Regions from separate parts of the Streptosporangium sp. H16 genome, predicted to be linked through region 1. Evidence: riboswitches for the same ligand, from Rfam matches in the RefSeq annotation. Region 1 holds a riboswitch; each other region holds the start of a gene.
The links. Region 1 has a riboswitch for cyclic di-AMP ahead of ACTOQ2_RS21320 (C40 family peptidase). Riboswitches for the same ligand answer to the same signal wherever they lie in the genome.
Positions count from the first base shown of each region.

Region 2: it holds a riboswitch for cyclic di-AMP, as region 1 does, so the genes downstream of both, ACTOQ2_RS25830 (CHAP domain-containing protein) here and ACTOQ2_RS21320 (C40 family peptidase) in region 1, are expected to answer to the same signal.
Region 3: it holds a riboswitch for cyclic di-AMP, as region 1 does, so the genes downstream of both, ACTOQ2_RS04220 (hypothetical protein) here and ACTOQ2_RS21320 (C40 family peptidase) in region 1, are expected to answer to the same signal.
Region 4: it holds a riboswitch for cyclic di-AMP, as region 1 does, so the genes downstream of both, ACTOQ2_RS41095 (PLP-dependent cysteine synthase family protein) here and ACTOQ2_RS21320 (C40 family peptidase) in region 1, are expected to answer to the same signal.

Region 1 is NZ_JBPXMD010000012.1:56,978-64,720, reverse strand. It holds gene serA (phosphoglycerate dehydrogenase) at 1-765, shown strand, start outside; gene ACTOQ2_RS21320 (C40 family peptidase) at 1,265-1,873, opposite strand; cyclic di-AMP (ydaO/yuaA leader) riboswitch at 1,861-2,093, opposite strand; gene ACTOQ2_RS21315 (3-isopropylmalate dehydrogenase) at 2,234-3,280, shown strand; gene ACTOQ2_RS21310 (branched-chain amino acid aminotransferase) at 3,454-4,548, shown strand; gene ACTOQ2_RS21305 (Uma2 family endonuclease) at 4,637-5,224, opposite strand; gene ACTOQ2_RS21300 (O-methyltransferase) at 5,327-5,980, opposite strand; gene cimA (citramalate synthase) at 6,338-7,743, shown strand, end outside.
Region 2 is NZ_JBPXMD010000016.1:131,354-139,096, reverse strand. It holds gene ACTOQ2_RS25850 (response regulator transcription factor) at 1-456, shown strand, start outside; gene ACTOQ2_RS25845 (HAMP domain-containing sensor histidine kinase) at 453-1,511, shown strand; gene ACTOQ2_RS25840 (DUF6716 putative glycosyltransferase) at 1,541-2,728, opposite strand; gene ACTOQ2_RS25835 (hypothetical protein) at 2,868-3,908, opposite strand; cyclic di-AMP (ydaO/yuaA leader) riboswitch at 4,754-4,892, shown strand; gene ACTOQ2_RS25830 (CHAP domain-containing protein) at 4,911-5,606, shown strand; gene ACTOQ2_RS25825 (ABC transporter substrate-binding protein) at 6,295-7,647, shown strand; gene ACTOQ2_RS25820 (carbohydrate ABC transporter permease) at 7,731-7,743, shown strand, end outside.
Region 3 is NZ_JBPXMD010000002.1:264,046-271,788, forward strand. It holds gene ACTOQ2_RS04195 (DUF4032 domain-containing protein) at 1-17, shown strand, start outside; gene ACTOQ2_RS04200 (roadblock/LC7 domain-containing protein) at 162-542, shown strand; gene ACTOQ2_RS04205 (hypothetical protein) at 547-1,431, shown strand; gene ACTOQ2_RS04210 (roadblock/LC7 domain-containing protein) at 1,502-1,888, shown strand; gene ACTOQ2_RS04215 (hypothetical protein) at 1,901-2,272, shown strand; gene ACTOQ2_RS04220 (hypothetical protein) at 2,390-3,217, opposite strand; cyclic di-AMP (ydaO/yuaA leader) riboswitch at 3,485-3,636, opposite strand; gene ACTOQ2_RS04225 (DUF4253 domain-containing protein) at 4,013-4,876, opposite strand; gene ACTOQ2_RS04230 (sugar kinase) at 5,141-6,094, shown strand; gene ACTOQ2_RS04235 (hypothetical protein) at 6,177-6,494, opposite strand; gene ACTOQ2_RS04240 (putative quinol monooxygenase) at 6,660-6,944, shown strand; gene ACTOQ2_RS04245 (DUF998 domain-containing protein) at 7,041-7,739, shown strand.
Region 4 is NZ_JBPXMD010000054.1:9,606-17,348, reverse strand. It holds gene ACTOQ2_RS41120 (M56 family metallopeptidase) at 1-621, shown strand, start outside; gene ACTOQ2_RS41115 (F510_1955 family glycosylhydrolase) at 667-1,560, shown strand; gene ACTOQ2_RS41110 (class I SAM-dependent methyltransferase) at 1,655-2,287, shown strand; gene ACTOQ2_RS41105 (DUF305 domain-containing protein) at 2,545-3,174, opposite strand; gene ACTOQ2_RS41100 (hypothetical protein) at 4,851-5,063, shown strand; cyclic di-AMP (ydaO/yuaA leader) riboswitch at 5,260-5,412, shown strand; gene ACTOQ2_RS41095 (PLP-dependent cysteine synthase family protein) at 5,656-6,762, shown strand; gene ACTOQ2_RS41090 (MDR family MFS transporter) at 6,705-7,743, shown strand, end outside.

The DNA.
Region 1 (7,743 bases):
GTCACCCCGCACCTGGGCGCCTCCACCCACGAGGCCCAGGAGAAGGCCGGCACCCAGGTCGCGCGCAGCGTGAAGCTCGCGCTCGCCGGGGAGTTCGTGCCGGACGCGGTCAACGTCCAGGGCGGCGCCGTCGCCGAGGACGTCAAGCCGGGCCTGCCGCTGGCCGAGAAGCTCGGCCGGGTGTTCACCGCCCTCGCGGGCGAGGTCGCCACCAAGCTCGACGTCGAGGTGCGCGGTGAGATCGCCTCCCACGACGTCCGCGTACTGGAGCTGGCCGCGCTCAAGGGCGTCTTCACCGACGTGGTCGAGGACTCGGTCACCTATGTCAACGCCCCGCTGCTGGCCAAGGACCGCGGCGTGTCGGTCGAGCTGATCACCAGCTCCGACAGCCCCGACTGGCGCAACGTCGTGACGGTCCGGGGCGTCCTGGCCGACGGCCGCGCGGTCTCGGTCTCCGGCACCCTGTCCGGGCCGAGGCAGATCACGAAGATCGTCGAGGTCAACGGCTACCAGATGGAGATCGAGCCGACCGACCACCTGTCGTTCTTCACCTACACCGACCGCCCCGGCATCGTCGGCGTGGTCGGCCGCATCCTCGGCGACCACTCGATCAACATCGCCTCGATGCAGGTGGCCCGTGACGCCAAGGGCGGCAAGGCGCTCATCGCGCTCACCGTCGACACCGCCATCCCGGCCGAGGTGATCGACCAGATCGGCTCGGAGATCGGCGCCGACAGCGGCCGCTCGGTCGACCTGGCCGACTAGCCGTACCGCCGATGTGGCCGCCGCCCCGGAGACCGGGGCGGCGGCCACATCTCGTCTCAGCATGTGAGAAGTGTGTACGCCGGGCGAGACGGTTTTCCCGCGGCCGGGTAACCTGGAGTCAAATGCGCCAGGTTCTCGTAATTCCTACCTGCCGCGGCGAGGCCTGACAGGGGCGGGCCGGCGACTCGCCGCGGTGTCGTGGCGCGTGCCGGCTCCAAGCCCCCGCCGCCGGTCCGTGATCCGGACCCGCGACATCAGGCCTGGTCGGAGTCCCGACCGGAGTCTCGACCACCTTCCTTGCCGGTATGCGACCGAGACGAGATTCGCCATGTACGACATGTATCCCTGGAACCGTCCCGAGGAGACCGAGGACGAGGCCGTCGACGCGCTCCAGACCGCTCTGGACCGCAGGGACAACGGCGGTGCTCCCACCCGCTGAACCCGTTCTCTCCGCCGCCGGGGTCTCCACGGCCTCCCGGCGGTGATCCGCCGGCGTGTCTCATCCGCCGGTCACGGCTTCGGTCGCGAGCTCGACCCGCTTGGCCAGCTGAACCCCCTGCGGGTCGGGACGCACCGCGCCGACGAAGGATTCGCGGCGCCAGGAGTCGAGTTTCTCCTCCTTGACCACGTCGCCGGTCCGCGGGGCGTGAACCATGTAGCCGGGCTTTGTGATCATGCCGACGTGGCCGAGGCCGCTGAAGAAGGCCAGGTCACCAGGCTTGAGATTCTCCCAGGTGATCTTCTTGGAGAAGGCGGCGTACTGGTCGTTGGTGACGCGGGGGAGCTTGATCCCGGCTGCGCCGTAGGCGCGGAGCACCAGGCCTGAGCAGTCGAAGCCGCCGTGGCCGGTGCCGCCCCAGACGTAGGGCGTTCCGCGCTTGGACATGGCCCACTTCACGGCTTTCTGCCAGGCGGGCTTGACGGCCGTGGCCTTCAGCGCGTCCTTCAGCGCGGGGGTGTTGAGCGCGGCGGGCCCGGGGGCGGGGGGCGGGGAGGCGGCCAGGGCGGCGGTCGAGGTCGCGCACACCGCGGCGCCGGCGACGATCATGGAGGCGGAGATGGACAGGACACGGGGGAGAACTGTGCCGGACAGGATGATTCCTTCCATAAGGCCGGCCGGGTGAGCTGTCGGGCTCGGGCGTGGAGGCCGCCCTACGGCGCGAGAACGCGCTGATTCGCCCCAAGGAATCCACCTGATGACGGCCGGGAACGCGCTCCGGGGGAGGAGCGGGGTGCCCGGGGTCCGGTAGATCCCGTAAAGAGTGGTTCCCCGGCTCCGTGCGGGCCCGGTAAGGGGATGGCCCGTACGGATTAGGCATTGACGTGAATGGGAGGACCATAACGAAACCTCACGAAACGGTCAATACCAAGCAAAGGCGGACAAAACGATCAGGGGTCCCGCCGGACGAGTGTGTCCGGAGGATGAGACCGGTGTTCGATCACCGAGACGGACCGGTAAGGTGCCTGCATGGATTCGCGTAACATTCGCCTGGCGGTCATCCCCGGGGACGGAATCGGAGTCGAGGTCGTCACCGAGGGTCTGAAGGTCCTCGAAGCGGTCGGCACGAAGGTGGAGACCACCACCTACGACCTCGGGGCCAAGCGCTACCACGAGACCGGCGAGACCCTGCCCGACCCGGTCCTCGACGAACTGCGCGGATACGACGCGATCCTGCTCGGCGCGGTCGGCGACCCCAGCGTGCCCCCGGGCGTCCTGGAGCGCGACCTGCTGCTCAAGCTCCGCTTCCAGCTCGACCACTACGTGAACCTCCGCCCGGTCAAGCTCTTCCCCGGCGTCGAGACGCCGCTGGGCAAGGCCCGTCCCGAGGACATCGACATGGTCGTCGTCCGCGAGGGCACCGAGGGCCCGTACGCCGGTGCGGGCGGCGTCATGCGCCGGGGCACGCCGCACGAGATCGCCACCCAGGAGTCGCTGAACACCGCCCACGGCGTCGAGCGCGTCGTGCGCTACGCCTTCGACAAGGCGCTGGGCCGCCCCCGCAGGAAGCTGACGCTGGTCCACAAGACCAACGTGCTCACCTACGCCGGCGACCTCTGGGCCCGCACCTTCGACCGCGTCGGCCTGGAGTATCCCGACGTCCGGACCGACTACTGCCACGTCGACGCGGCCTCGATGTTCTTCGTCAGCCAGCCGGAGCGCTTCGACGTGATCGTCACCGACAACCTCTTCGGCGACATCCTCACCGACATCGGCGCGGCGATCGCCGGTGGCATCGGCCTGGCGGCCAGCGGCAACGTCAACCCCGACCGCACCGCGCCGAGCATGTTCGAGCCGGTCCACGGCAGCGCCCCCGACATCGCGGGCCAGGGCAAGGCCGACCCGACCGCCACGATCCTGTCGGTCGCCATGCTCCTCGACCACCTGGGCATGGCCGCCGAGGCCGCCAGGGTCGAGCGGGCCGTCGCCGACGACCTGGCCGGGCGGCCGGGCGGCCGGGCCGGCCGGGCCACCCACGAGATCGGCGACGACATCACCGCCCGAGTAGCCGGCTGAGGAAGCCGCCCTCCTCGACCCCGACGCGCCTGGCGGCTCACCCGAGCCGCCAGGTGCGTTTTTGTTTCTCCAGCACTGCCGGTTTTCGGCATGGATGGAGTAGTTTCCCGTTACCCGGTCCGACGCAGAATGGACCCAAGGGTAAGCCAGACACCAAGAGAAGGATCCGTGCGATGACCACCGCTCAGAAGCTCAGCTTCGACGTGCAGCTCTCCGACCACGCTCGCACCGCGGCAGAGCGCGAGCAGGTAATGGCGAGCCCCGGGTTCGGTCAGGTCTTCACCGACCACATGATCTCGATCGACTACACCGAGGGGCGGGGCTGGCACGACGCCAGGCTCATGCCGTACGGCCCGCTCAGCCTCGACCCCGCGACGTCGGTCTTCCACTACGCGCAGGAGCTTTTCGAGGGGCTCAAGGCCTACCGCCAGGAGAACGGCACGATCGTGACCTTCCGGCCCGAGGCGAACGCCGCTCGCTTCAACACCTCCGCGGCGCGGATGGCCATGCCCGAACTGCCCGAGGAGACGTTCGTCGAGTCGCTGGAACTGCTCGTCCAGACCGACCGCGAGTGGGTGCCGACCACGCCGGGACACAGCCTCTACCTGCGCCCCTTCATGATCGCGACGCAGCCGGCGCTCGGAGTCAACTACCCGTCCAGGACCTACAAGTACATGGTCATCGCCTCCCCTGCGGCGGCCTACTTCGGCGGGGGCAAGACCGTTACGGTCTGGCTCTCCACCGAGTACACCCGCGCGGCCCCCGGCGGGACCGGCTTCGCCAAGTGCGGCGGAAACTACGCGGCGGCCTTCGTCGCCCAGCGCCAGGCCGTCGAGCAGGGCTGCGACCAGGTGGTCTGGCTCGACGCGGGCGAGCACCGCTACGTCGAGGAGATGGGCGGGATGAACCTGTTCTTCGTCTACGGCGACCGTCTGCTGACCCCGGCGCTCACCGGCACGCTCCTGCCCGGAATCACCCGCGACTCGATCCTCTCCCTCGCCTCCGGCCTCGGCCTCCAGTCCGAGGAGGGGCGCCTGTCGGTCGAGGAGTGGCAGCGGGGCTGCGAGACGGGCGAGCTCACCGAGGTCTTCGCCTGCGGCACCGCCGCGGTGGTCACCCCGGTCGGCTCGGTCAAGGGCGCCGACCGCGCCTGGACGATCGGTGACGGCACCCAGGGGCCCGTCACCTCGAAGATCCGCGAGGAACTCGTGGGCATCCAGTACGGATCCCGTCCCGACCCGCACAGCTGGGTCCACAAGATCTGCTAGTCCCGCACGAAGGAGATCCGCGGGGACCGGTCGGCCGAAAGGGCGGCCGGTCCCGTGCGGTGGAGGCCCGGCCTCCTGCCTGGCGGATCTATCCCTCGATCAGCTTGCCGGTGTCGATCGTGAGGTCCCAGGGCGCGGGGAGCTCAAGGGGCTTGCCCAGCGACTCGGTGATCTCGTCGGCATAACCCTCCGGACCCGGTCGGCTGAGCAACCTGAACCGGTTCGCAAAGGTGTCGATGACCAGGTAGAGCGGAACTCCCGCGAGCGCGCAGGCCCGGGGCTTGACCACATGGTCATCGTGAACGCTGCTCGGGGAGACGACCTCGGCGACCAGCAGCGTGGCGTTGGCGTACACGTGGCTGGGATCCCAGAGGGGCGGATTTGGCGGAACGACGATGAGGTCGGGCTCGAAGCGATCCGCTTGTATCTGCAGGAGGAGCTTGGCTTCCGGGTAGACGCGCCATCCTCTCTCCATCGAGAATGGTATGAGCTGTGCCATCAGGTGGTAAACGACATCGGCATGGGCGATCGTGGGCATCTCCCTCACCACGATCCGACCGTTGACGATCTCGATTCGATGCTTCTCGAATCGTTCGGCGAGTTCCAGATAGAGCCGTTCGAGCTCTTCCTGGTCTGTGATCTGGTAGGCGATCGATCTCTCCGTGAGCATTCCCATGCGGTCATCCTTCCCTCCAGGCGGGTGGGCGCAACGTGTTGGTCACATCACTTAAAGTAATCGAAAAGATTTCCGCGCGCCCGCGATCCGGGAAAGTTATCGTCAGTGCTTTCGAATCATGGTGAGGCCGTCGGCGATGGGGAGCATGATCGAGGTGACCCGCTCGTCGGCGCTGACCATGTCGTTGAACTCGCGGATGTGCCTGACGGTCTCGTCGTCCCTGCTGGGATCGGCGACGTGGCCGCTCCACAGGGTGTTGTCGACGAGGATCACCCCGCCGGGGGCCAGGCGTGACATGAGGATCTCGTAGTAGACGGGATAGTTGATCTTGTCGGCGTCGATGAACGCCAGATCGACGGCCGGGTGTTCGGGAAGCTCGCGCAGCCGCTCGGCCGCGGGGCCGATCCTCAGCTCGATGCGGTCGGCGACCCGTGCCTTGTCCCAGTAACTCCGGGCGATCGCCGTCCACTCCTCGCTCACGTCGAAGCAGGTGAGCCCGCCGCCCGGGGCGAGCCCGCGGGCCAGGCAGATGGAGGAGTAGCCGGTGAAGGTGCCCACCTCCACCGCGTTCCTGGCGCCGCCGAGCTGGGCGATCATGGTGAGGAAGCGCCCCTGGTCGGGGGAGATCTGCATCGACGCGTTGTTGCCGGTCAGCTCGCGGGTCTCGAGCGCGAGCGCGTCGAGGACGTCGTCGGGCTGGGTGGTGTGCGCGAGCAGATACTGCCCCACGGTGGGGTCGAGATAAGTCGCCTTCATGGGGCCCATTCTCGCCGGTGCCGGACGGCGGCGGAGGGTGATTCGAGGTCGTGTCCGGGCCCTGTCCGGCCCGTTCCGGCCCGGGCGTGCGCCGGTGCCCGGGGTCCCGCCCGGCCTGTGCCCGGGTCGCGCGGACACGCCGCAGGTCTCGGATCCTGAGATCGATGTGTCAGATGGTGTCGGCGTATGGCAGACTCCGAAGCATCATGTTCTACGGTCTGCTCATTATCGGCAGGCGCGCTGGCTGAAAAGGGACACCGCCGGCGCGCAGACCTCTCACGTCCGTGAGGGGTCATTTTTGTTTCCAGAAGCCGGATGAGCGCGCGGCGAATCATCGAACCCGCGAAGGAGAACGACATGGCCGACGATCGCTTCCACGTGTACGACACGACTCTCCGTGACGGTGCCCAGCAGGAGGGGCTCAACCTCACGGTGGCCGACAAGCTGGCCATCGCGCGTCACCTGGACGGCCTGGGCGTCGGCTTCATCGAGGGAGGCTGGCCCGGCGCCAACCCCAAGGACACGGAATTCTTCAGGCGCGCCCAAACAGAGCTCGACCTGAAGCACGCGCAGCTCGCCGCGTTCGGCGCGACCCGCCGGGCAGGTGTGAAGGCGGCCGACGACCCGTTGGTGGCCGCGCTGCGCGAATCCGGCGCGCCGGTCGTGACCCTTGTCGCCAAGAGTCACGACCGGCACGTGGAGCTGGCCCTTCGCACGACCCTCCAGGAGAACCTCGCGATGATCCGCGACACGGTCTCCCACCTTCGTGCGGAGGGACAGAGGGTCTTCCTCGACGCCGAGCACTTCTTCGACGGCTACAAGTCCAACCCGGACTACGCGCTGGAGGTGCTGCGCACCGCCGCCGAGGCGGGAGCCTCGGTCATCGCGCTGTGCGACACCAACGGGGGCATGCTCCCCGACGAGCTGGCCGAGGTCGTGCACGCGGCGGTCGGGACGTCGGCCAGGATCGGCATCCACTGCCACGACGACACCGGCTGCGCGGTCGCCAACTCCCTGGCCGCGGTGAAGGCCGGCGCCACCCACGTGCAGGGCTGCGCCAACGGCTACGGTGAGCGCTCGGGTAACGCGAACCTGTTCACCGTGGTGGCCAACCTGCAGCTCAAGCGGGGGTTCGATCTCGTGCCGCGGGAGGCGCTGGCCGACATGACCAGGATCGCCCACGCGATCACCGAGGTCACCAACGTCACCCCCAACTCCCACGCCCCCTACGTGGGCGTCTCCGCCTTCGCCCACAAGGCGGGGCTGCACGCCAGCGCGATCAAGGTCGACCCCAACCTCTACCAGCACATCGACCCCGCCGAGGTCGGCAACGACATGCGCATGCTCGTCTCCGACATGGCCGGACGCGCCTCGGTGGAGCTCAAGGGCCGCGAGCTGGGCTACGAGCTGGCCTCCGACACCTCGCGGGAGCTGGTGAACCGGGTCAAGGAGATGGAGTCGAAGGGCTACACCTTCGAGGCCGCCGACGCCTCCTTCGAGCTGCTGCTGCGCGACACCGTCGCGGGCGAGCGCAGGCGCCACTTCCAGGTCGAGTCCTGGAGGGTGATCGTCGAGCGGGCACGGGGTGGCGAGGTCGTCAGCGAGGCCACCGTGAAGCTGCACGCCAAGGGGGAGCGGATCGTCGCCACCGGCGAGGGCAACGGCCCGGTCAACGCCCTCGACCGGGCCGTACGGCTGGGGCTGGAGCGGCTCTACCCCGAGCTGGCGGGGGTCGAGCTGATCGACTTCAAGGTGCGCATCCT
Region 2 (7,743 bases), on a different contig from region 1:
CGGCCCCGGCGCACGCTCGTGCTGACCGCCCGCGACGCCGTCGCCGACCGGGTGGCCGGGCTGGACGCCGGTGCCGACGACTACCTCGTCAAGCCGTTCCACTTCGCCGAGCTCGTCGCCCGGCTGCGGGCGCTGGGCCGTCGCGGCGACGACCACGGCTCGATCCTGCGGGTGGGCGAGCTGACGCTCGACCTGGCCGCCCACCGGGTGTGGCGATCCGGCGTCGAGCTCGGTCTCACCTCGCGCGAGTACGCGCTGCTGCGCTACTTCATGCACCACCCCGGTGCGACGCTCTCGGCCGAGGACCTGCTCGAGCACGTGTGGGACGCGCACGCCAACCCCTTCACCGCCTCGGTACGGGTCATCCTCAGCCGGTTGCGCAGGAAGCTCGGCGATCCTCCCTTGATCCTCACGATCACCAATGTCGGCTACCGGCTGAAGGGGCCCTCGTCTTGACCCGTCCCTGGCACTCGCTGCGCGCGCGCCTGGCCGTGCTCGGATTCCTCGCGAGCTACCTCCCGGCGCTGCTGCTGTTCGGCGTGATCCTCGTGACCGACACCGAGACGACCCTCCAGACGCTCGACGGCGCGCAGAGCGTCCGGAGCACCTCCACGCACAGGTCGGCGTGGGTCAGCTGGACCGTCCTCGCGCTCGCTCCGGCCGCCGCCGCGCTCGCCTGGTGGTGGGCGGGCCGGGCGACGGCCCCGATCGAGCGGGTCCGCGCGGCGGCCGACGACATCGGCGGAACGGACCTGAGCCGGCGCATCGCCCTGGACCGCGGGCCGGCCGAGATAGTGGCACTGGCCGCCGCCTTCGACGCCATGCTCGACCGGCTGGAACAGGCCGCCGCGACGCAGTGGCGGCTGATCGACGAGACCAGCCACGAGCTGCGCGTGCCGCTGTCGGTACTGATGACCAACGCCGAGGTGCTCCTCGACCACCCCGCGCCCACTGTCGAGATCTACCGGCGAGGGCTGCAACGCTCGCGAGCGGCGTCCGAACGGCTCCAGAAGACGATCGACCACCTGCTGGTCGACGCCCGCGCGCGGGCCCGCGCCGTCGACCGGCGGCCGGCCGACCTGATGGCCCTGGTACGCGGCGTCGTCGAGCACGCCGGCGTGCTGGCGGCCGGGAAGGAGATCGGCCTGTCGGTCACCGGCCCGCCCGCCGCCGTGTGCTCCGTCGACGAGCCCACCATGAGCCGCGCGATCTCCAACCTCGTCGACAACGCGATCAGGTACGCCCCGGCCGGGTCGAGGGTGGAGATCGACGTCGAGGTCACCGGCGCCGAGGCCGCGGTGACCGTGACCGACCACGGTCCCGGCATCCCCGCCGGCGAGCGCGAACACGTCTTCCAGCGCTTCTGGCGCGGCCGGCGTGACGTCCCCGGCACCGGGCTCGGCCTGCCGATCGCCAGGCAGATCGCGCTGGCCCACGGCGGCGACCTCACGCTGGACCCTTCCCGGCCCGACGGTGACGGCTGCGCCTTCCGGCTCACCCTGCACCGCTGACCGGCTTCGAGGACGATCCCGGTTCGCGGCTAGCCGAGCGCCTTGAGGTAGCGGCGCATCCGGCGCTTGGCGCGGTAGCCGACGCGCAGCACGTTCGGCGGGACCTCCACGCGCATGCGGGCGCGGCGGCGGGCCGCGGCGAACTCGGGGCCTTCGAGCAGGGAGCTCGCCGGGACCAGGCGCCCGGAGCGTGCCTGCCCGACCAGGGAGACCATCCGCGACACCCAGTCGCTCTCGCCACCGGGGTGGAAGTAGTTGACCTTGCACCAGGCGTCGTCCGGGTCCAGGAAGCGCCCGGCGGAGAGGTCGTCGAGGGTGCCGAGCAGGCCGCTGTCCTCGAAGACCAGGTTGATCATCTCGGCGCCCACCCCGAAGTCCGACAGCACCAGGAGCGGCACCTTCTGGGCGATCGCCTCCAGCGCGGCGGTCGAGCTGACGGTGACGAACCCCGCCGCGTGGGCCAGGTGCTCGTGCATGGGCCCCACCGCGAAGCGCACGGCCTCGGCGCGCACCCGGCCCTCCGCGGCGAGCGACTGCCACAGGCGCTGGTAGTGGTGGCGCTCGTTGTGGGTCTGGCGCTCGGTGTCCAGGGCGCGGAGCTTGACGACGACGTCAAGGTCCGGCCGCCTCCCGGCCAGCTCGGCCAGGGCGAGCAGGATGCGCTCCCGCTCCTCCCTGCGCCTGGGCACCTTGGCCTGGGTGGCGAACACCACCCGGTCGCGCGGCCCGGTGACGGGGGTCTCCGCGCCGTCGCGCAGGAACGGCAGCCGGGCCAGCCCGATCTGGCCGCCTCCGCCCAGCCTGCGGCCGATCTCGGAGAACTCCTCGACCTCCCGGCCGCTGTGCAGCACGAACAGGTCGCACCCGCTGCGGAACAGCCACGCCTTCTCGGTGGCCGGGACGGAGATGCCCGGCAGCCCCGAGACGAACACCGGCCGGGGCCGCAGCCCGGCCAGCACCTCGCCGGCCAGCACGTCCACCACGGGCCCCGTACAGGCGACGAGCACCACGTCGGGCCTGAAACGCTCCGCGGTCCGGCGCAGCGCGCGAGCCGACAGCACGGGCGGGTCGGCCGCCGAGCCGGTGACGGCGGCGTGGATCTGCGCCGGCGACGGGGTGATGGGGGTGCGGATGACCGCAAGCTCCGTCTCGCAGCCCGAGGGCAGATCCCTCAGCAGGCAGGCCGCCCACTTCAGGTAGGAGTCAGAGTCGGCCACGGCCAGGACCTTCAAAGAGAACCTCCGACGGGGAATCCCCGGTTTCGCGCGATTTCGTGGGTGGAGAGGATTCGTTCGTGGAGAGGCGGCACGGCGCGCGTCCCGCGAGCGGCGGGCCCGCCGTGCGCCGGCCGTGAGGTCATGACCCGGTGACTCCCGAGTCGTGATGGGCGAACCTCGACAGGTGGGAGCGGAGCGAGGGAACCGCCTCGGCCGTCCACCACTCGTCGGGGACGTCCACCGTCTCCACGGCGACGCCCCGGGCCGAGAGCAGCACCCGCAGGGAGGTGACCGCGGTGGACGGCAGGCTCAGCACCCGCTGCTCGGCGGCGAGCCCGCGCAGGGTCATCTCGGCGGGGGTCCCGCCGTCGTAGACGGTGATCCCCGGCTGCTCCCCGACCCGGGCGAGGTCGTCGGGATCCTCGCGGCGGTGCGGGAAGTAGGCCACCGGACCGGCCGAGCCGAGCCCGGCCAGCCAGCTGAAGTAGCGGTCGCGGTGGATCAGGCCGTTGCGGACCAGCGAGGTGCCGAGGACGACGGTGCGCTCCTCGGGACGGGGCCCGCGCAGCGGCTGGGAGCGCAGCCAGGCGAAGTCGTGGGTGACCAGCTCGGCTCCCCCGGCGCGTACGGCCTTCGCCAGGTCGGGGGGCACGGGCAGCGCGGTGAAGATCGACAGCCGCCCCGAGCGGGCGGCGGCGCGCAGCCTGAGCCCGGCCGCCGTGCCGAGGACGGTCCTGAGCCTTCCGGCCTTCCCCCTGGCCCTCAGCAGGGGCGTTCCCATCCTGCCGGTGAGCAGTTCCAGGAGCCGGATGGTGGCGAGCCCGTCGTCGACGATCACGATCCGGCCCGGGAGCGCGGTGAGCCAGCGGAACTGGACCTTGCCGGAGAAGGCGTCGCCCACCACCCAGGTCTCGCCCCGGCGCGGCCGGGGCATGTCCGGCCTGGCCGCGGTGAGCTCCAGCCCTCTGGGCAGGGTGAGACGGCCCAGCTCGCGACCCGTCACGGCCAGCGGGCGGAGTTTCGCCCTGGGCACGAGATGGCTGCGGGCACCGAGCAGCCCGGCGTGGTGGGCCTCCACCGCGCAGAGCATCTGCAGCGGGGACTCCACCCAGGCAACGGCCGAACCCTGTTCCCGCGCGTGGTCTCGGCCGTCCTCCACGCCGGGCGATGACCCGTTCACGACTGCCACAACCTAACCCGGTGGCCTTAAGCGCCCGGGAACTGCGGGTGAACAGCCGACCACGCTCGACCGCCGGTGCGGCGGGTTCTCCGCCTACGGCCGTTCCAAGCCGACCGGCCCGCTGTTCGCCCTGACGCGCCCTTGTCCCGCGCGCCCTTGTCCCGCGCGCCCTTGTCCCGCGCGCCTTTACCTCCGCGGATGACAAGGCCGCCTGGAAAGCGTCTTCCTTTACCTCTCTCCTTTACCTTCGCGGGCGTCGGGCCCCCCCGAGCGCGCGTTTCTTTACCCTTCGGGCGGCCAGGCCCGCCGACGGCCTGATCCCACCCCTCCCCCATCGCCCTGAGCTGCGGAAACCCCGCCAGGCGCGGGTCGCGGACCGCCGGATCCCGAGCGCCCTCTCCTGACCTTCCATGGGAGAACCCCTACCATCCGAATACTTTTTACTATCGAACCCATATTCGAAAACATGAAGGCACAACACCTCGGACCAGGAGGTTCACCCGCGCGCCATAGCACCCCCCGGCCGGCGGCTCGCAGGCGGGTCCGGGAAACCGGGATCGCCGCGGGGACAGGGGATCCCGGCCTCGGCGGGGCGTTCCCCCACCCGCCGGGAGGAGGCGCGGCCGGCACGGCCTCACCCCGCCTCCCGGGCCGGGCGGCACCCCGCGACACCGACCCGATTCGGACGTATTCCCAAGTCTGGGCAATATGTCCTACTTGTAATCGTCTGTCCGTCTGGCGTACCTTCGTCCTATTCATGGCAATTGCCTAGATCTATCCAGGTCTGTGCATTGCCGTCACATTGCCCGACCGTGTCCCACCTGGCGGAGACCTTCCGCCGTCGGTGAGCACGGCCGCCGAATCCGCGAGGTCTGCGGAACCGGGGAACCACGTTCCTGGGGTGAATCAGCGCACTCGTGCGCCGTAGGGCACTTCCCAGCCCGAACCCGTCAGCTAACCCGGTAGGCGGAATGGAAGCGAAGCAAGGAGTCGAACCCCCGTATGGCTAAGCATCGCCTCATCTCCACCCCCCGCGCGGCATGCGCCGTCCTGGGCGCCTGTGTCGCCCTGGCCACCGGCACCACCGGCGTCGCCCTGGCCGACGGCCACGGCGTCGTGAACGCACCCCCCGTCGACACCAAGGCCCAGGATTCCAAGGCCGCCAAGACCCCGCTCCAGATCGTGGCCGAGAGGCTTCCCAAGGTCTCCGCGGCGAAGGTCCTGGACATCGCCTCCAAGCAGATCGGCGTCCGCGAGAACTCCCAGGGCGGCGGGACCAAGTTCCACTCCTGGTACATGTCGAGCCCTCGCGCCAAGGAGACCCTCGCCCGCGACGGCGGCAACACCGTGTACGACTACGCCAACGCCCCCTGGTGCGCGATGTTCGTCTCCTGGGTCGGCGAGATGGCCGGCATCCGCCCCACGATGGGCTGGGACGCCTACACCGTAGCCCACGCCAAGTGGTTCAAGGACAACGGGCACTGGGGCACCATCCCCACCCCCGGCGCCGTCGTCTATTTCGACTGGGCCGGCGGCAAGAGCATCGGCGGCATCGACCACGTCGGCTTCGTGAAGAAGGACAACGGAGACGGCACGATCACCACGATCGAGGGCAACACCGGCAACGGCGACGTCGAACAGCGCGTCCGGCCGGTCTCCCAGGTCGTCGGTTACGGATACCCCGTCTACTCCGACTGACCCCGCGCCCGCCGCCCGCGCCCGCCGCCCCCGGCGGCGCGGGCGTACCGGCCCCCGCCGGTGAGCGGCCGCCCGGTCCACCCGCTCCCGGGGGCGGCGCTCGTTCGAGCGCCGCCCCCGGGAGCGTTCCGCGTCCTCCCCCGCCCCACCCCGGCGACGCTCGTCACAGCGCCCGCCCCGCCCCGGCGACGCTCGTCACAGCGCCCGCCCCGCCCCGGGGACGCTCGTCACGGCGCCCCTCTCCCCCGCCCGGCCCGGTGGTCGCCTTCTCGAACCCCTCCCCCACGCCCGCCCCGGTGGTGGCGGCACCTGCTCCCGCGGCCTCGCCCGCGCCCGCCCTGACACTCCCTTGACAACCTTCCACCGCCGCCGCCGGGGACGCCCGCGACGCCCCCCGCCCCGCACGCACACGAAATGCCCCGACTGTATGCCCGTGAGATGGGAGCGCTCCCAATCACCTTGATGAGATGTTTGTGCATGTCTGATGCCGATAGTCCTGCCTAAAACGACCGGATGTAACGGTTGAGTTTCGGCATATTGACGTCCTGGTTGCCCATCGTCCACTCTTCGTGGGAGCGCTCCCAAAGCACATTGAGGAACGACCTCGTCGCGAGGACCGCGTTTGTCGGGGACCGGCCCGCGATGTCGCCTCCCAATGATTCGGGCGACCACCTGAGAGGGGTCCGTAATGTTGAACAACAAGCGGCACGGCAAGCTGGCCGCCGTCGCGGTCATGGCGGCCACCGCCCTGGCCATCACTTCGTGCAGTTCCAGCGAGCCGTCCGCGCCCGCCGCGGGCACCGGTTCCGCCGCCGCTCCGGCCGAGCCGGTGACCATCACCGTGCACACCTTCGGCGGCGGCGAGAACTTCGGCTACGACAAGGCCGTGGAGACGTGGAACGCGGCGCACCCGAACATCCAGGTCAAATACCAGAACCTGACCGACCGGTTCGAGGACGTCTACCTCCCGCAGCTGCTCCAGCGCCTGCAGGCGGGCAGCGGCGCGGCTGACATCATCGCCCTGGACGAGGGCGCGATGGGCCTCATGAAGGCCCGCCCGCAGTTCTTCACCGACCTGGCCGAGCACGGGCTGGACAGCCGCAAGGCCGACTTCCCCGCGGCGAAGTGGGACAACGGCATCAACGCCGACAACAAGCTCTTCGCCCTGGGCACCGACATCGGCGGCATGACCATGTGCTACCGCAAGGACCTGTTCGAGAAGGCGGGCCTGCCCACCGACCGCGAGGAGGTCGGCAAGCTCTGGCCGGACTGGAACGCCTTCAAGGCGATCGGTGAGAAGTTCAAGGCGGCCAACCCCGGCAAGACCGATCCCAAGTTCATTGACGGCCCGAACACGCTCTACAACGTGATCCTGTCGCAGGAGGCGCCGAAGAACGGCAACGTCGCCTACTTCGACAAGAACAACCAGCTCATCGTCGAGACCAACCCGGCCATCAAGACCTCCTTCGACACGGTGAAGAGCTTCAGCGAGGCGGGCCTGACCGCCAAGCTCGCCTCGTTCAGCCCGCCGTGGAACGCCGCGATCAAGAAGGGCGCCTTCGCGACCATGGGCTGCCCGGCCTGGATGCTCGGCGTGGTCTCCGGTGCGGCCGGTGAGGGCAACAAGGGCAAGTGGGACGTCGCGTCCGTACCCGGCGGCGCGGGCAACTGGGGCGGCTCCTACCTGGCGATCCCCAAGCAGAGCAAGCACCCCAAGGAGGCCGCCGAGGTCCTGAACTACCTCACCGGCAAGGAGGGCCACATCATGGCCTTCCAGGAGGCCGCGGCCTTCCCGAGCTCCCTCCCCGCGCAGCAGGACCCGGCGGTCGCCGACCTGAAGAACCCGTTCTTCAACGACGCGCCGACCGGCCAGATCTTCGGCGCCTCGGTCAAGGACCTGCTGCCCGTCTTCCTCGGTGAGAAGCACGCCCAGGTCAAGACTGCGGTGGAGAAGGTGCTCGAGGGCATGGACCAGGGCTCGGTCCCCTACGACCAGGCCTGGACCAAGTTCCTCGAGGCCGGCGTCAAGGCAGCGGGCTGATCCCCGTACCGACCCGCATCGGCCCGGCTGCGGTGATCCCGCGGCCGGGCCGGTCGCCTGCCCCCGCTGAAAGGCTCTGATCGATGACACTGCACG
Region 3 (7,743 bases), on a different contig from region 1:
ACGACCCAACGGGTTGATTTCCACCCAGGGTATGTAACTTCCTACTCGGTTGGAGAATCGTACGCCTTCTCCTATCAAAGCCCTAGCCAGGAAGTTCGGTTACCGAGAGGTGTCCCTACGCTGACCGGGCGACGCTTGAAGTCGCTGGCGAGGGAGAGCACGTGCTCGGAATCGAAGACTGCCTCACCGAGGTAATGGCCATCCCCGGCGCCCTGGACGCGATCCTCATCGATCAGACCAGCGGGACCGCGGTGGCCACCGGCGGCGCGAGCCGCCACGCCGACGTGGAGAGGTTGGCCGCGGGGCTGAGCGAGACCCTGCGCGCGACGCTCGACGGGCTCGCCCTCGCCTCGCCCGGCGGTACGGTCCGGATCAACGACATGATCATCACCACGGACGGCGGCCACCATTTGCTGCGGCCGCTGGAAACGCTTTTCGACGGCCCTCTGGTCATTTATGTCAGGCTCGATCTCGAACGCTCGAACCTGGCACTGGCCCGCCACCGACTCCAGGCCCTTTCCGGCCGTCTGATATCGACGTGAAATCATGCCGAACGTCGAGAACATCCTCAGCGGGCTCGCCGGCGACCACGCCACCGGCTCCCTGCGACTCGGCAAGGCGGGGGTCATCTACCTCACCGACGGTCGCGTGACCTACGCCGAGAGCGCGGCGGCCCCCCGGCTGGAGGACCTGCTGGGCGCCTGCCGCGGGATATCCGCCCACGCCGTACGGCAGGTCAGGCAGGCCGCCAGCCGCCGGCCACCTGACGCGCGGGCCCCCCAGCCGTCGGGGGGCGAGCAGCTGGTCGCGCGGGGCCTGCTCACCAGGGGGGAACTGGAGTTCTGCGTGCTGAGCGCGGTGCTCGACGCCGCGTACTTCCTGCTGCAGGCCACCGGGCACCGGCCCAGGTTCCGGCGGGGAGAGCGGCACTGGCTCGGACCGCAGTGGTACTTCGACGCGACCGGCCTGCTCCGGGAGTGCGAGCGAAGGAAGGCGCAGTTGGAACAGACCTGGCCGTCCGCGGAGCTGGACACGCTCCCGGTCGTCCCGCTCGGGCGCATCGGCGCCCAGCGGGTGGTGCTGAGCTCGCTCCAGTGGGAGGTGCTCGTCGGCGCCGACTCCACGGCGACCCCCGCCGACCTGGCGCGCAAGCTGGGCCGTCCCGCGTACTCGGTGCTGCTCGCCGTACGGCAGCTCGCCTCGTCCGGGCTGCTCCGCCTCCCGGAGCCCGCTCCGGCAGAGACTCCCGGGACTCCCGGGACTCCCGAGGCACCGGCACCGCTGCCCAGGCGGACGAGGGGTGCCACGGAGATCCCGGCGGCCGGCACGGGTTCTCCGGAGACGTCGGACTGGCTCCCCAGGGCGAACGGGGACCCGGCCGACGTCAGCCTGCTCATCCGGCTCAGGAACGCATTGGAGGCCATGACTTGAGCGACTTGAGCGACTTGAGCCCGGTCACATGCCGATAAGGCTGCGGACGCTGAAGCTGATCGGAAGGAGGATGCCGGTGGAACTGCGTGAGGAGATACGGCGCGAGATGGCGGCGCTGCGAGAACGCGTACCCGACGTGAACGGGAGCATCGCGTGCAGCGTCGACGGTCTGACGATAGCGAGCGATCTGGACAGGGACACCGAGCAGACCGGGGCGCTCTCCTCCGCGGTGCTGGCTCTCAGCCGCCGGATGACGAGCATGGCCGGCAAGGGCACCTTCGAGGAGACGTTGATCTCCGGCACCAACGGCTACGCGGCGTTCTACGCCGCCGGACCCAAGATCGTCCTCACAGTCCTGGCGCGCCCGGGGACCAACCTCGGGCTGCTCCGGCTGGAGGGCCGCAAGACGGCGGCCAGACTGGCCGCCGCCGGCTCGCGCACATCGATACCCCAGTGATCGGAGACAGCAATGGGCAACATGGACATCTCGCTCAAGGAGATGATGGCGATCGACGGTGCCGTCGGCGCGGTCGTCGTCGACTACAACAGCGGGATGGCGCTGGGCGCGCTCGGCGGGTCCAAGGACCTCGACCTCCAGATCGCGGCCGCGGGTAACACCGAGGTCGTCAAGGCCAAGATGCGGACCATGGAGTCGCTCGGCCTCAAGGACGGCATCGAGGACATCCTCATCACGCTCGGCACGCAGTACCACGTGATCCGCCCGATCTCGGGCCGGAGTGGCAAAGGGCTGTTCCTCTACCTGGCTCTCGACCGGAACCGGGCCAACCTCGCGCTCGCGCGGCACACCCTGCGCGGCATCGAGGAGAAGCTCGAGGTCTGATCCTCCGGTGCGGTCCGTGCCCCGGGAGGCACGGACCGCACCGGAGTCCTTTCTGCGTCTTTTCTGAGCGTTCCCGGAGGACTCCGGCGGGGGTCTCCGGAGGGCGGCGGCGCCGGCTCAGCCCTTCCCCGCGCCGATCTCGGCGGCGCGGGCACCGGCGACGGCCACGCCGGCCGGGGCGTGCCAGGAGGCGGGCTCGACCATGACCTTGGGCTTGCCGGCCCACGGCCGCGCCGCGGCGCTCACCAGCTGGGTCTGCACGCCTATCCCCAGTTCCTGGGCCTTGGCGAAGACGACCGTCGGGGGCTTGGCCGGGCTGGTGTCCCTGCGGCTCCAGGCACCGGTGGAGAACGCGACGGGGTGGTTCTTTATCCCCGTACCGTTACCCCACTTGGTGACCACGTACTGGATGTCGATGTGGCCCATCCCGCCGTTGCCGTCCACGCCGAGCGTGCCGGCGTTGAACGTTCCACCGGTCAGGTCGGCGAAGGTCTTGGCGTCGATGTCGATCATAATGCCCTGGTTCGAGGGGGAACCGGGGCCGCGGTCGCCGACGAAGAACTTGGCCTTCTTGCCCTTGTAGATGATGTAGCCCTCGGTGAGCAGGGGCCAGCTCGGGCTGGCGATCATGCCCTTCTGCATCGGCCGGCCGCTGGCGGGCAGACCCGTGTCACCGGCCCGGCCGGAGGAGTCGTCCCAGAAGTAGGAGGCCGTGGTCGCGCCCTGGAGGAGGACGGACTCGGCGCTGGCCTTCGCCACCCCGACCTCGGGGTCGGCGGTGGCGGCGAAACAGGTGGAGGCGGGCAGCGCCACCGCGACACCGGTGGCGGCGAGGACGCTCGCGCCGACCAGGGCGGCGGCTGCGAGGCGGCTTCCGCGGGGCTTGTTCTTCTGCCAGGTGAACTTGCTCAGGCCGTTCTTGTGCAAACCAAAGAAGGGGCGCATGGAGAAAAGGCTCTTTCGCGAGGGAACGGGGCAGCCACGTGCGACACACCGAAGGGGTGCACGGGCGGGGACGCGCTCGTCGGAAAAGGGGGCGTAGCCGGAATCTCGGGCAATCGCTACGCGGAGCACGATCTGGAAGGTGCCGCGATCAGGCGCGGCGAGAAGGTCCGGGGGGAACGGGGGATGTCGGCGGAAGGGGGGAAAAGTTCAGGTGGTCGGCACGGACAAGGGCTGCACCGACGTGGTAACGCGGTGATCCATGAGGGGATCTCCTCTCCATCTCGTCTACCGGGTTAGCTGACGGGTTCGGGCGGTGGAGTTGCCCTACCGCCGCGTGGTCGCGGCGGATTCACCCCGGAAAAGTGGTTCCCCGGCTCCGGGGCCCCTGTGGGGCCCTCGGGATTCGACGTCGGCCGGCCGCTCCCTCTTGTGAAGGGCAGGTCGCCTACCGATGACTGTGGACACTACCCACCCAAACCGGACAAAGCAAAGCAAACACCATGAAAACCCCAGAAGATCTACCTACAAGCTTCAAGGAAGCCTCATCGATCGCCCCGCCAGGCCAACACCTGTCCTACCAGCACGGATGTCTCCCCCATCTCGGTGTCCAGCCCCGGAACCCCGTTCCTGTCCCCGTTCCAGGCCCCGCGTCCGGAGATCCACGGAAGATCCACGCGGGAGAACGCGCGCCCCGTGAGCCCTCCCCCGGCCCGCCGGTTCCTTTGCGCAAAGGTTCGCTCAAGGGGAGCCCGCCTCGCGGGTCGTCCCCGGCCGATCGGTCCCGCCCGGCCCCGCTCAGTCCCACCAGAACGACCAGGCGTTCCTGCCCTTGATCTGCTCGGCGTAGTCGATGAGGTTCCCCGCCCCCTGGATGATGCTGTCGGGGCAGAACGTCCAGTGCTCCGCGGCGACGTGCAGGGCGTGCTCGGAGGTGGTCGGGGGCGCGGCGACGCTGAGGTCGAGGGTGTTGAAACCCATCCCGACCACCCGCACCCCGAACCTGTCCTCCCAGCTGCGCACGACGGCCGCGAGCGGGACCATCCACTCGTTGTGGTTCAGGGCGCCCTGCCAGCCCATGACGGCGAGGGCGTCGGCCCCGCGCTCGACCGCGACGAGCCCGAGCGGGGTCCTGCGCTCGGCCACCAGCCCGGCGTACCAGTCGGCGACCACGCCGGGGTCGGCGGCGAGCCTGCCCGGGGGGGCCGGGCCGGGACACTCGGGTCCGAAGGGCTCGAGCAGTTCGAGCTGGTCGAGGTTGGCCTTGGCGATCCAGTCGGACCACACCTCGGCCATGAACGCGGCGGCGTGGTAATTGTCGATCTGACCGGCCGTGTCCGGGGCGATCTGGCCGGCCGACCAGGGCTGGACGGAGTCCTCCAGCAGCACCGGCCACAGGCCCGACCGCTCGTGCTGGGCCCTCAGCCGCGCCCAGTACTCGCCGGAGACCGCCACCTCGCTGAGCCAGAACGCCGGACGGCGACGGACGGCGAGCTGGGCGTAACCGGGGTCGGGCCACACCACGTCCCCCGGCGGCAGCTCCACCGAGAGCCTCCTGCCCCTGCCCCCGCCGGTTCCGTCGCCGCCCTCGCTCCCGTCGGCTCCGTCGGCGAACAGCTGGCCCAGAACTGGCGGAAGTCGCTCACTCTCACAATCGCTCATCTCTACCGATCCGATCCTGACCACGGACCAATTTTGGCCTGTCAACCATCCCGAGGGACAGTTCTGCCCTGGTCCAGGCAAAAATTATCGGTAGTGAGGAGAAACGGAACCAGGTGGGTGCCCGTCCTTCGTCGAGAACGAGACCAACGTGCGCATGGCCTCGCGCATCGGCAGCCGCAACCCCGTCCACCGCACCGCCGTAAGCTCGGGTCGACCCGATGATCGACGAAGTCCGCCCGCCGACTCCCTAAGGACCCGTTTTCCATGACTGATCTGGTAACGCTCGGTGAGAGCATGGCGCTGTTCACCGCGCGGCGCACCGGCCCGCTCAGGCACGCCCGCGACTTCGGGCTCGGCGTGGGCGGCGCGGAGTCGAACGTGGCCATCGGCGTCGCCCGCCTCGGCGGGCGCGCGGCCTGGATCGGCAGGGTGGGCGCCGACGAGTTCGGCGAGCTGCTGCGCTCGACGCTGGCCGGCGAGGGGGTCGACGTGCGGGGGATGCGGGTCGACCCCGAGGCGCCCACCGGCCTGATGATCAAGAGCAGGCGCACGGCCGAGACGGTCGACGTGCGCTACTACCGCTCGGCGAGCGCCGGATCCCGGCTGCGCCCCTCCGACCTGGACGTCTCGCTGATCCGCTCGGCACGCGTGCTGCACGTCACGGGCATCACGCTCGCGCTGTCGGCGTCCGCCGCCGAGGCGGTGCGGGCCGCGATCGCCGAGGCCCGCGACGCGGGCGCGATCGTGTCGATGGACGTCAACTACCGCCGCGCCCTGTGGACGCCCGCCGAGGCGTCCGCCGCGCTGCGCGAGACCGTCGCCTCCGTGGACGTCCTGTTCGCGACCGAGGCCGAGGCCCGGCTGGTCGTCGAGGGGGACGACCCGCTCACCCTGGCCGGAGCCCTGTCGGCCCTCGGCCCGCGTCACGTCCTCATCAAGCGCGGCGCCCTCGGCGCGATCGAGCTCTCCGACGGCGCCGTACGGCGCGCGGAGCCCCACCGGGTCGTCGAGCTCGACCCGGTGGGCGCCGGGGACGCCTTCGCCGCGGGCTGGATCGCCGAGACCCTCGCCGGGGCGGCCCCCGAGCGGCGCCTGGCCACGGCCGGCGCCGCGGGAGCCTTCGCCGTCACCGCCGACGGCGACTGGGAGAGCCTGCCCCGCCGCTCCGACCTGGACCTGCTGCGCCCGGCCGACGCGGTCGACACGGTCAGCCGCTGACCGGCGCACGCGGCGGTCACTGCGAGTCGACCAACCGGTCCGCCTGCTCGGCAACAGAGCGCCGAAGGATGAGGACGCGGTCCTACCGTTCGAAGAGCACCAGGGGGTGGCGACGCACCATTTCCAGGACCGCTCGGCACACCTCTCCGGCCCGGGGGAAGACGGCGTTCATCAGCACGAAGTCCTCACCCACGGTGAGCGGCTCCGACCAGGGCGAGGTGCCGTAGTTCTCGGCGGTCAGGTCAGGGAAGAGCGCCGTCAGCTCCTCGTAGAAGGCCGCCACCTCCGGGCGCGGCTCACCGGGGGCGGCTCCGCTCTCGTCCCAGGCGAGATACCGGAGAAGGGCCTCCCGCGCGGTGATCGGTTCGGTCCCGAACCAGACTCCGAGATCAAAGCTCACACCACGTCCTCGTGTCCTCGTTCTCGCCTCGCCTGCCCGGCCGTCGAATCCTACGTGCCCGGCGGACGCCTGATATGCGCGAACGGCACGGAAAGATCGGCGCCTGCCGATCACCCGGTCGCGCGTGGCGGCGGTTCTGTCGGTGGCGGACCGTACCCTGACGTCATGATCATTGTCTCAGGCTGGATCCGGGTCGACCCCGATGCTCGTGACGGCTACCTCCGGGGGTGCGTGAGCGTGGTCGAGCAGGCTCGCGCCTCGTCCGGTTGCCTCGACTTCACGCTCGGCGCCGACCTCGTCGACGCCGGCCGGATCAACGTCTACGAGCGGTGGGAGTCGGAGAAGGCCCTCGACGCCTTCCGGGGTTCCGGGCCGGGCGACGACCAGGAGGCGGTGATCCGCGACGCCGAGGTGGCGCGCTACCAGATCTCCGGTGTCGGCCCCGCCTGACCCGGCGGGCTCCTCCCCCGTACGAACGCCGGCGTCTTCATCCGGACAGCCGGGAGATCCCTGCTGGAAACGGGGGATCCCTGCTAGAAAGGTGCGATGCATACCCCGGCGAACACCCCGAAAGCGCCGCGAGTCAATCTCTCCTACCTGTGCGGGGCGGTGGGCGGACCGCTGTTCGTCATCGCCTTCCTGGTCCAGGGGGCCGTCCGCCCCGACTACGACCCGATGCGTCATCCGGTCAGCTCCCTGGCCCTCGGCCCGTCCGGGTGGGCGCAGGTCGCCAACTTCGTCGTCACCGGCCTGCTGATGCTCGTCTTCGCCGTCGGCCTGCGCCGGGGCCTGTCCGCCTCGGGACGGCACTCGACCTGGGGGCCGTTGCTGATCGGGCTGTACGCGATCGGGCTGATCGGCGCCGGTGTCTTCCCGACCGACCCGGTCAGCGGTTACCCGCCCGGCTCGCCCGCGCAGGGAGAGCACACCTGGCAGGGCCGGCTTCACGACCTCCCGTTCTCGTTGCTCGTCTTCGCCGCGCTGACCGCCGCGTGCTTCGTGTTCGCCCGGCGCTTCGCCGGCTGGGGCGAGCCCGGCTGGGCGGTCTACTCGGGGATCAGCGGCCTGGTGTTCATCGGCACGTTCGTCGTCGCCGGCCTGGGGTTCTCCCAGACCGAGGGATTCGTCGAGCTTGGCGGCCTGTTCCAGCGGATCTCGATCACGACCGGCTTCTTCTGGGCCAGCCTCCTCGCCGTCCGTATGATGCGGACGCCCCGGGGTTCCGTACCGGCGCGACCGGCCTGACCGC
Region 4 (7,743 bases), on a different contig from region 1:
ATCCTGGTCAGGGCGCGGCGGGAACGGCGGCGGCACGCCGAGATGCTGAACTTGCTCGGCCGCCATGACGGCGCGCTGGACGCGGTCGTGCTCGACCATGACGAGGCCGCCGCCTACTGCCTGCCCGGCCGCGACGGCAAGGCCGTCATCACCACCGCGGCCCTGCGATCCCTGGCTCCCGAGCAGGTCGCCGCCGTCCTCGCTCATGAGCAGGCGCACCTGCGCGGGCGCCATCACCTCGTCCTGGCCGCCGCCGAGGCCTTCTGCCGGGCCTTCCCCCATCTGCCGCTGTTCGCCCGGGCCAGAAAGGAGATCGCCCGGCTGATCGAGCTGCTCGCCGACGACGTCGCGGCCCGCCGCCACCCGCGTATCCACATCGCCGCCGCACTGGTCCGGCTCGCCACCGGACGAGCCCCCGCGTTCACGCTGGGCGCCGGCGGCCAGACCGCCCTCACCCGTGTCCGGCGCATGCTCAGCCCGGCGGCCCCGCTCAGGCCCCGGGAACGCCTCGCGGGCCTGGCCGCGGTCGCCTTCCTGCTCGCCGGCCCCGCGGCCGTGGCCGCGATTCCCGGTGTGAGCTCGTTCCTGGCCCACCACTGCCACGGCATCTCGCTGTTCTAGCCGCACCTACGATGGTGGGTAGTAGATAGGTATAGGCTTGCCGCCATGGTCTTCCTCGACCGGCGTCTTCGCCTGCGCGCAGGCATCGCCCTGGCACTCCTGCCCCTGCTGGCTCTGGCCGGTACGGCGTGCACCGGGCAATCTTCACCGGAGGTCGCCGGTTCGGCCGATCCCGGAATCGGGCACGTCCACGGTCTCGGCGTTGATCCGGCGGACGGCACGACCTATGTCGCGGGGCACTACGGCCTGTTCCAGATTCAATCCGCCGACACGGCCCGGCGGGTGGCCGATCGGATCCAGGACCACATGGGTTTTACCGTCATCGGGCCCAAGACCTTCCTGGCCAGCGGACACCCCGGACAAGCTGAGGTCTTGGCGGGGGCTTCGGCGCACCTGGGGCTGATTCGCACGACGGACGCCGGTGCCACCTGGAGTGCGGTGTCGCAGGCGGGTATCGCCGACTTCCACGCGATTCAACCGGCGGGAACGATCCTCTACGCCTACGACAGCCAGACGGGCCGGGTACGGCGCAGCGATGATCAAGGCAAGAGCTGGTTGCCGGGGGCCAGGGCGGAGGTGATCGACCTGGCCGCTCACCCCCGCAAACCCGAGCGGGTGTATGCGACCACACCGGACGGGCTCCAGGTCAGCGATGACGGCGCCATGACCTTCACCGCGCTCGCCACCTCCCCGCTCATGTCTCATGTGGACTCTGTCGGCGAAGACGATCTCGTCGGGGCCGGAGCTGACGGCCAGGTGCACACCAGCAAGGACACCGGTAAAACCTGGCAGGTGGCGGGCCGGCTGCCAGGCCAGGCCGCCGCTTTCGCGGCTGTCGACCGGCGGCGTCTTCTCGCGGCCCTGCAGGACGGAACCGTCATGGAGTCGACAGACGCCGGACATCGCTTCTCGGTGCTCTACCGTCCCACCGCGCACTGAGCCGCGCCGAGCCCCAGCTCGATCGCTCCGGTTCGGCTGGCGGGCCGATGACGCCGCCGGTGAGCCGTCAGGTGATGATGGGAGCGGGGAGACGATGACGAAGGCAGGCATAAACCATCCGATCTTCGCGCGGTTCTACGCCCGCGTCAGCCGGGCGGTGGAGCGCGCGGGTCTGGCCGAGCGTCGTGAGAGGCTGCTGGCCGGGCTGCATGGAACGGTGATCGAGGTGGGCGCCGGCCCCGGGCTGACCTTCGCCCATTACCCGCCGGCCGTCGCTCGCGTGCTCGCGGTTGAACCGGAGCCGCATCTGCGCCGGCTCGCGCAGGCCAACGCCGGCAAGGCCCGCGTTCGGATCGACGTGGTCGACGGCCTCGCCGAACGGTTGCCCGGCGCGGAGGCGAGCTTCGATGCGGCGGTGATGTCCCTGGTGCTGTGCTCGGTCGCCGACCAGGCCTCGGCGTTGCGAGAGGTGCGCCGGGTGCTCGCACCCGGAGGGCAGCTGCGTTTCCTCGAACATGTCCTGGCCGACTCACCCGCCATGATCGGTGTTCAGCGTCTGCTGGACGCCACGGTGTGGCCCCGCCTGTTCGGCGGCTGCCACACCAGCCGCGACAGCGCGGCGGCGATCGAGCGGGCCGGATTCACCCTTGAACGGCTGGAACGGTTCCTGCTTCCCGAAATCCGCACGCCGTTGTCCTATCTCATCCTTGGCGTGGCCCGCCGATGAAGGAACCAGGACGCGCCCTGGCCCTTCACCGTCAGCGACCACGGCGCGAGGCATCTCATAACGCGATCCGTGGAAAAGCTGATCAACCGCCTCGTCCGATCATGCCGGTGGACAAAGCGGTGGGACGAACACAGGAGTTCTTCTGACCACTCCGTGGCGCCAAGGCGAAGAGGGGATGAAGAGGGGATCACGACATTCACCGCTGAAAGCCGGCGGTGTGGGAGATCACCTCCGCACACCGCCGGACACCCCATGGCCTAGAGCCGGCCCAAAAGCTCCTGCATTCGCTCGATCTCAGCCTGCTGGGTGGTCTCGATGGCCTTGGCGAGTTCCTTGGCCTTGGGATCGACCCCATCGCTTTGTTCGGTCTTGGCCATCGTGATCGCCCCCTGGTGATGGGCGATCATCAGCTTGGTGAACATCCGGTCGAACTGCGCGTCCTTCGCCGCCTGGAGCTTGAGCATGTCCTCCTCGGTCATCATGCCGGGCATGACATGCTCGCCGTGGCCTTCCTGCGGGGCGGGAGCCTTCCACATGGACAACCACTCGGTCATGGTCGCGATCTCTGGCCCCTGCGCGGCCTTGATCATCGCCGCCAGCTCCTTCACCTGCGGATCGGAGGCTCGCGTCTCGGCCAGCTTGGCCATCTCCACGGCCTGCTCGTGATGCGGGATCATCATCTGCGCGAAGATGACGTCGACGTCGTTGAAGGAGGCCTGCGGCTTCTGGCTTGCGGTAGAAGCGGGAGCGGGAGCACTGCCGGCCATGCCGGTGTGGCCGCTCATCGCCTCATCGCCGCCTCCACAGGCGGTGAGCAGTGCAAAAGCGCTGGCTCCTGCCGTGGCGGTCAATCCGAGTCTGCGAAGGGCGGATCGGTTGGCGAACATCTTGGTGATCTCTTTCCGGTTGGTCGTACCTGCGTTCCGGTCGTCTGCGGGCGGATCTTCGATGCCGTCCGCGCAGGCGATCGGCCTATACGCGCAGAACCGAAAGACACGCCAGGCGCAGGGCCGTTTTTCGCGGGGGCGGGCGGGCGACGAGCAGCGCCGACGAGGCGGCGGCCGCGCGGGCTCGCGCGATGTGCCGCGTCCATAGGGACGCCGCGCTGATGAGGAGAAGAAGCACTGAGGTGAGTACGGCCAGGCAGACGGAGCTCGGATCAAGAGGCAAAGGAGTGTCATCACGCCCTGCGAGCAGTTGCCTGGCTTGGGGCATCAAGGGGGGATGGGGCTCTGCGTATGCTTTCAGCACCCCATGATCAGCGGCAGAGGCGTGCCCGGGAGGGGCAGGCATGCCGCCGTGCCTTTGCCAGTGGTCCAGGTGTCCCAGGGTGTGCATCCCGGCGACGCCCAGAACCAGAGCGATCAGAAGAAGCCGGTACGACACCCGCACCGTGAACTGGCGGGCTGAACCGTCCATCGTCCTCCTTCGCTCTCGCGGTCTGACCTTCCCAGCTGTTCTACGATTTACCATCGTAGGCCAGTCGGCGTAGACTTATGGGCCGGAAACCCTCGCGGAAGCGAACACCGACGAGGCGTGCGCCGCAAACTCCTCAGCCTGTCCAGCGAGCGCATTGCCAATCGCTCGCAGGCATTGTGGCCGGCAAGTGAACGACGGGGGCGCCGTGAAGGCGCGTCGCGCGACCAGGTTCGCAGGGTAGGGCAGTACTCGGCCGTCGGGTCAAAGCCGACTAATCGCTACACAAGCTCATACTATCCAACATAGTAAACACTGGCGGACAGGTCTCCCTCCGCTGACCGCCAACGCTGCTCCCGGCCCCGGGCGGCGGCGGATCCTCGCCCTGCGGCCACGCTCCTCTGAGTCACTTACTCAAAGGAGAACGAGAATGCACACAGAGTGATGTACGGTTCGCTCTGTGACCGCGTGCGCCCGCTCATCCGCCTCTCGGCTTCCTGGAACGCCAGGACTGTGGATCGGCATGCTCGCGGCACTCATCGTCTTCCACGTGATCCTTTGTACAGCTGGGTCGCATATCCGCGTTGAGGACTCCTCGCCTCACTCCGCCGGGGCGGCCTCGTCTCATGGAAACCCAGGGTCAGGCCACCACGAACATCCGGTGACGTGTGACGCTCCCACCATGCTGACGGCTTCCGATCACCGCGGCGCGGCGTCCTTCCCCCCTTTTCTGGTGGTGTTGAAGCCGGGCGTATCCGATGAAGCCGTACCAGAGCATCTGCGACGAGTGCGTGGCTTCGACTCTCGGCTCTCGCTGCGCTCTGGAACGAGTCTTCTTGCCCTGCTCTGTGAATCGCGGGTATAAGAGCGGCTTCCTGGTGCGTTCGCCTTCGGCGCACTTGACCAACGTTTTCGTTCTGCGTCCTCGCCCGGAGGCGCCATTTCGCTTCGCCTGAGAATGGCCGAGGCAGAGGCGCTCGTCCACCTAAGTCGCTGTCTTCGGTGAAACGGCGGTCGCCAGGCTGGAGAACGCGGAGCCTGCGCCTCGCTCGGGCTGGGTCACGATCGCCATCAACGCCGCGGATCCCTGCAGGTCACACCCCCGCAAGGGCAGGACCACGATTGCATACTATGTATTGTAGTAGGAGTGGTCGAGGAGGTGAATGATCAACTCGTGCGCGGCAGGGTTGGAAGTCAACGCGTTGCCTCGTTTCTCTCATGCGCATACATCCACCCGAACAGCAGGCTCCTCCTCAAGGAGGCCAGGGGAGACGCCAGGGCCGACGAGGTAGCGGAAGGCGCGCATACCCCACAGCGCGACATCGAGTGCAAAACTCGCCACCTCTACTACTACTCATAGCAAATAAGTTAAAAATTGTGGAAAAAAGGTCCCGCCGCGCGGGGAATCTCATTGAACGTTCCTGGGTGTGGTGTGCGTGGTTTTATCCGAACCGCCTACCTCCGGGGAACTCAAGACATACGCCTGACATGCGGTGGGTGATGCCGCCATAGTGCCGAGAGCGCGTCTCACCTGCGTAGATTCCCTTCCCGTGCGGCGATCGTAGCCGCCGAGTCTGCGATCTTCACGGAGTCGGGGCCCCAGTCTCTCTGGGGTGAATCGGCGCGCCCGCCCCCACGCGGCGCCCCGTAGGGCACTTCCACACCCGACCCCGCCCGCTAACCAGCTAGGCGCCTGGAAGTAAGGAGAACTCCCCGCATAACCACATACCGCTTCCCCCTGACGGGGGAGTTGCCAGGCGGTCATTCCTGCTCCAGCCGGGCCGCCGCCCGCGCCGTGATCTTCGATTTCATCGGAATCGGCACAACCTGTACGGGCTGCGCGGCAGCCCCGGCCACCACGGTCTCGCCAACTCCGAGGCCGCCACCCTGTGGCCTGGCCATCACACCGGCGGTGTCCGCCGAAGCGAAGCAAGCTCATCAGAGGAATGCAGATGGAGAACACTCGTGTGAAGACCCGGGCCTCGACGGCGAGCGTTGCGGGAACCCCCTCTCCGGCAAGCCTTGTCGGCGACACGCCGGTGCTGTGGGTGCCTGAGCTGTGGACCGGTGAAGAAGAACGTGGCTTCTGGGCGAAGCTGGAAGGCTGCAACCCGGGCGGTATCAAGGACCGCCCGGCGTTGCACATGATCGAGCAGGCGCGCCTGCGCGGAGAGTTGCAACCGGGGCGGGCGATCATCGAGTCGACCAGCGGGACGCTCGGGCTCGGCCTGGCGCTGGCGGGCATCGTCCACCACCATCCGGTGATCCTGGTGAGCGACCCCGGCCTGGAACCGTTGATGCACCGGCTGCTGCGCGCCTACGGAGCCCATGTCGAGACGGTTGGCGCCCCCCACCCCACCGGGGGGTGGCAGGAGGCGCGGCGCCGGCGCGTCGGCGAACTCCTGGCCGAACACCCCGGCGGGTACTGCCCCGACCAGTACAGCAACCCCGACAACGTCTCGGCCTACCAAGGCCTCGCCCAGGAACTGGCCGACCGGCTCGACCGGCTCGACATCCTGGTGTGCAGCGTGGGCACCGGCGGCCACAGCGCCGGCGTGTTCGGCGCGCTGCGCGAGCTCCGGCCTTCCGTACGCCTGGTGGGGGTCGACACGGTCGGTTCCACGATCTTCGGTCAGCCCGCTCGCGCGCGGCTCATGCGTGGTCTGGGCAGCAGCATCCATCCGCGCAACGTCGCGTACAGGGCTTTCAGCGAGGTGCACTGGGTGGCGCCCGGCGAGGCCGTGTGGGCCTGTCGCCGGCTCGCGGCGGGCAGATACGCGTCCGGAGGATGGAGCGTGGGCGCCGTCGCGCTCGTGGCCTCCTGGCTGGCGCGTTCCGAGCCCGCGGGCACGCAGATCGCTGCGGTCTTTCCCGACGGCCCCGAACGCTACTTCGACACCGTCTACAACGACGCCTACTGCGCCGAGCACGGTCTGCTCGAGGTCAAGCCGGAGCCTGAGCCCGACGAGATCGCTCATCCGCGCGAAGCCGAGGTGGTGCGATGGACGCGCTGCGCTACCGTGGTGGACCCGGTGAAAGACGCGGAAGAGCGCACATGAGAACCACCCTCGCCCAGGTGCGATCGTTCAACCGGCCGATCCGGCTTCTCCTGGTCAACCAGCTCACCATCAACGTCGGCTTCTACATGCTCATGCCGTACCTCGCCCTGTATCTGTCCGACGACCTCGGGCTGGCGGTCTGGCTGGTCGGCCTCATCCTGGGCGTACGCAACCTCAGCCAGCAAGGCATGTTCCTGCTGGGCGGCAGCCTGGCCGACCGGATCGGCTACAAGCCGATGATCATGGCTGGGCTGATCCTTCGAAGCGTCGGGTTCGCGCTGCTCGGCCTGGTCGAGTCGCTGCCGGCACTGATCGTCGCCGCCGCGCTCACCGGCTTCGCCGGCGCGCTGTTCAACCCTGCGGCCCGCGCCTACCTGGCTCAGGAGGCGGGTGAGCGCAAAGTCGAGGCGTTCGCGGTCTTCAACGTCTTCTACCAGACGGGCATCCTGGCCGGGCCGGTGATCGGCCTGCTGCTCAACGGTGTCGCCTTCCGTCTCATCTGCTTGGTCGCGGCCGGACTGTTCACCGTTTTGGCCGTCGTGCAGGTGCGGGCCCTGCCGGCGCGGTCCGGTGGCAGGGCGGGCGCTGAGGCGAGTCTGCTGCAGGACTGGCGCCAGGTGATCGGCAATCGCGCCTTCCTGCTGTTCTCGCTGGCCATGGTCGGCTCCTACGTGCTCAACTTTCAGATCTATCTGGGCCTGCCCATTGAGATCCGCCGGATGACCGGTGGTGAGGCCGGGGTCACGCTGATGTTCGTGCTCTCTGGCGGGCTGGCCATCCTCGGGCAGGTTCGCATCACCGCCTGGGCCAAAGCGCGATGGACATCCGGGCAGGCGATGGCCCGGGGCCTGTGGCTGATGGGTGCCTCGTTCGTCCCGCTGGCGCTCGGCACCACACTGCCTGCCCGGAATCTCGATGCGGCCCCCTGGCTCGCGTATGCCGTGGCATTGGCGCCGGCGCTCCTGACGACCTGCCTGCTCA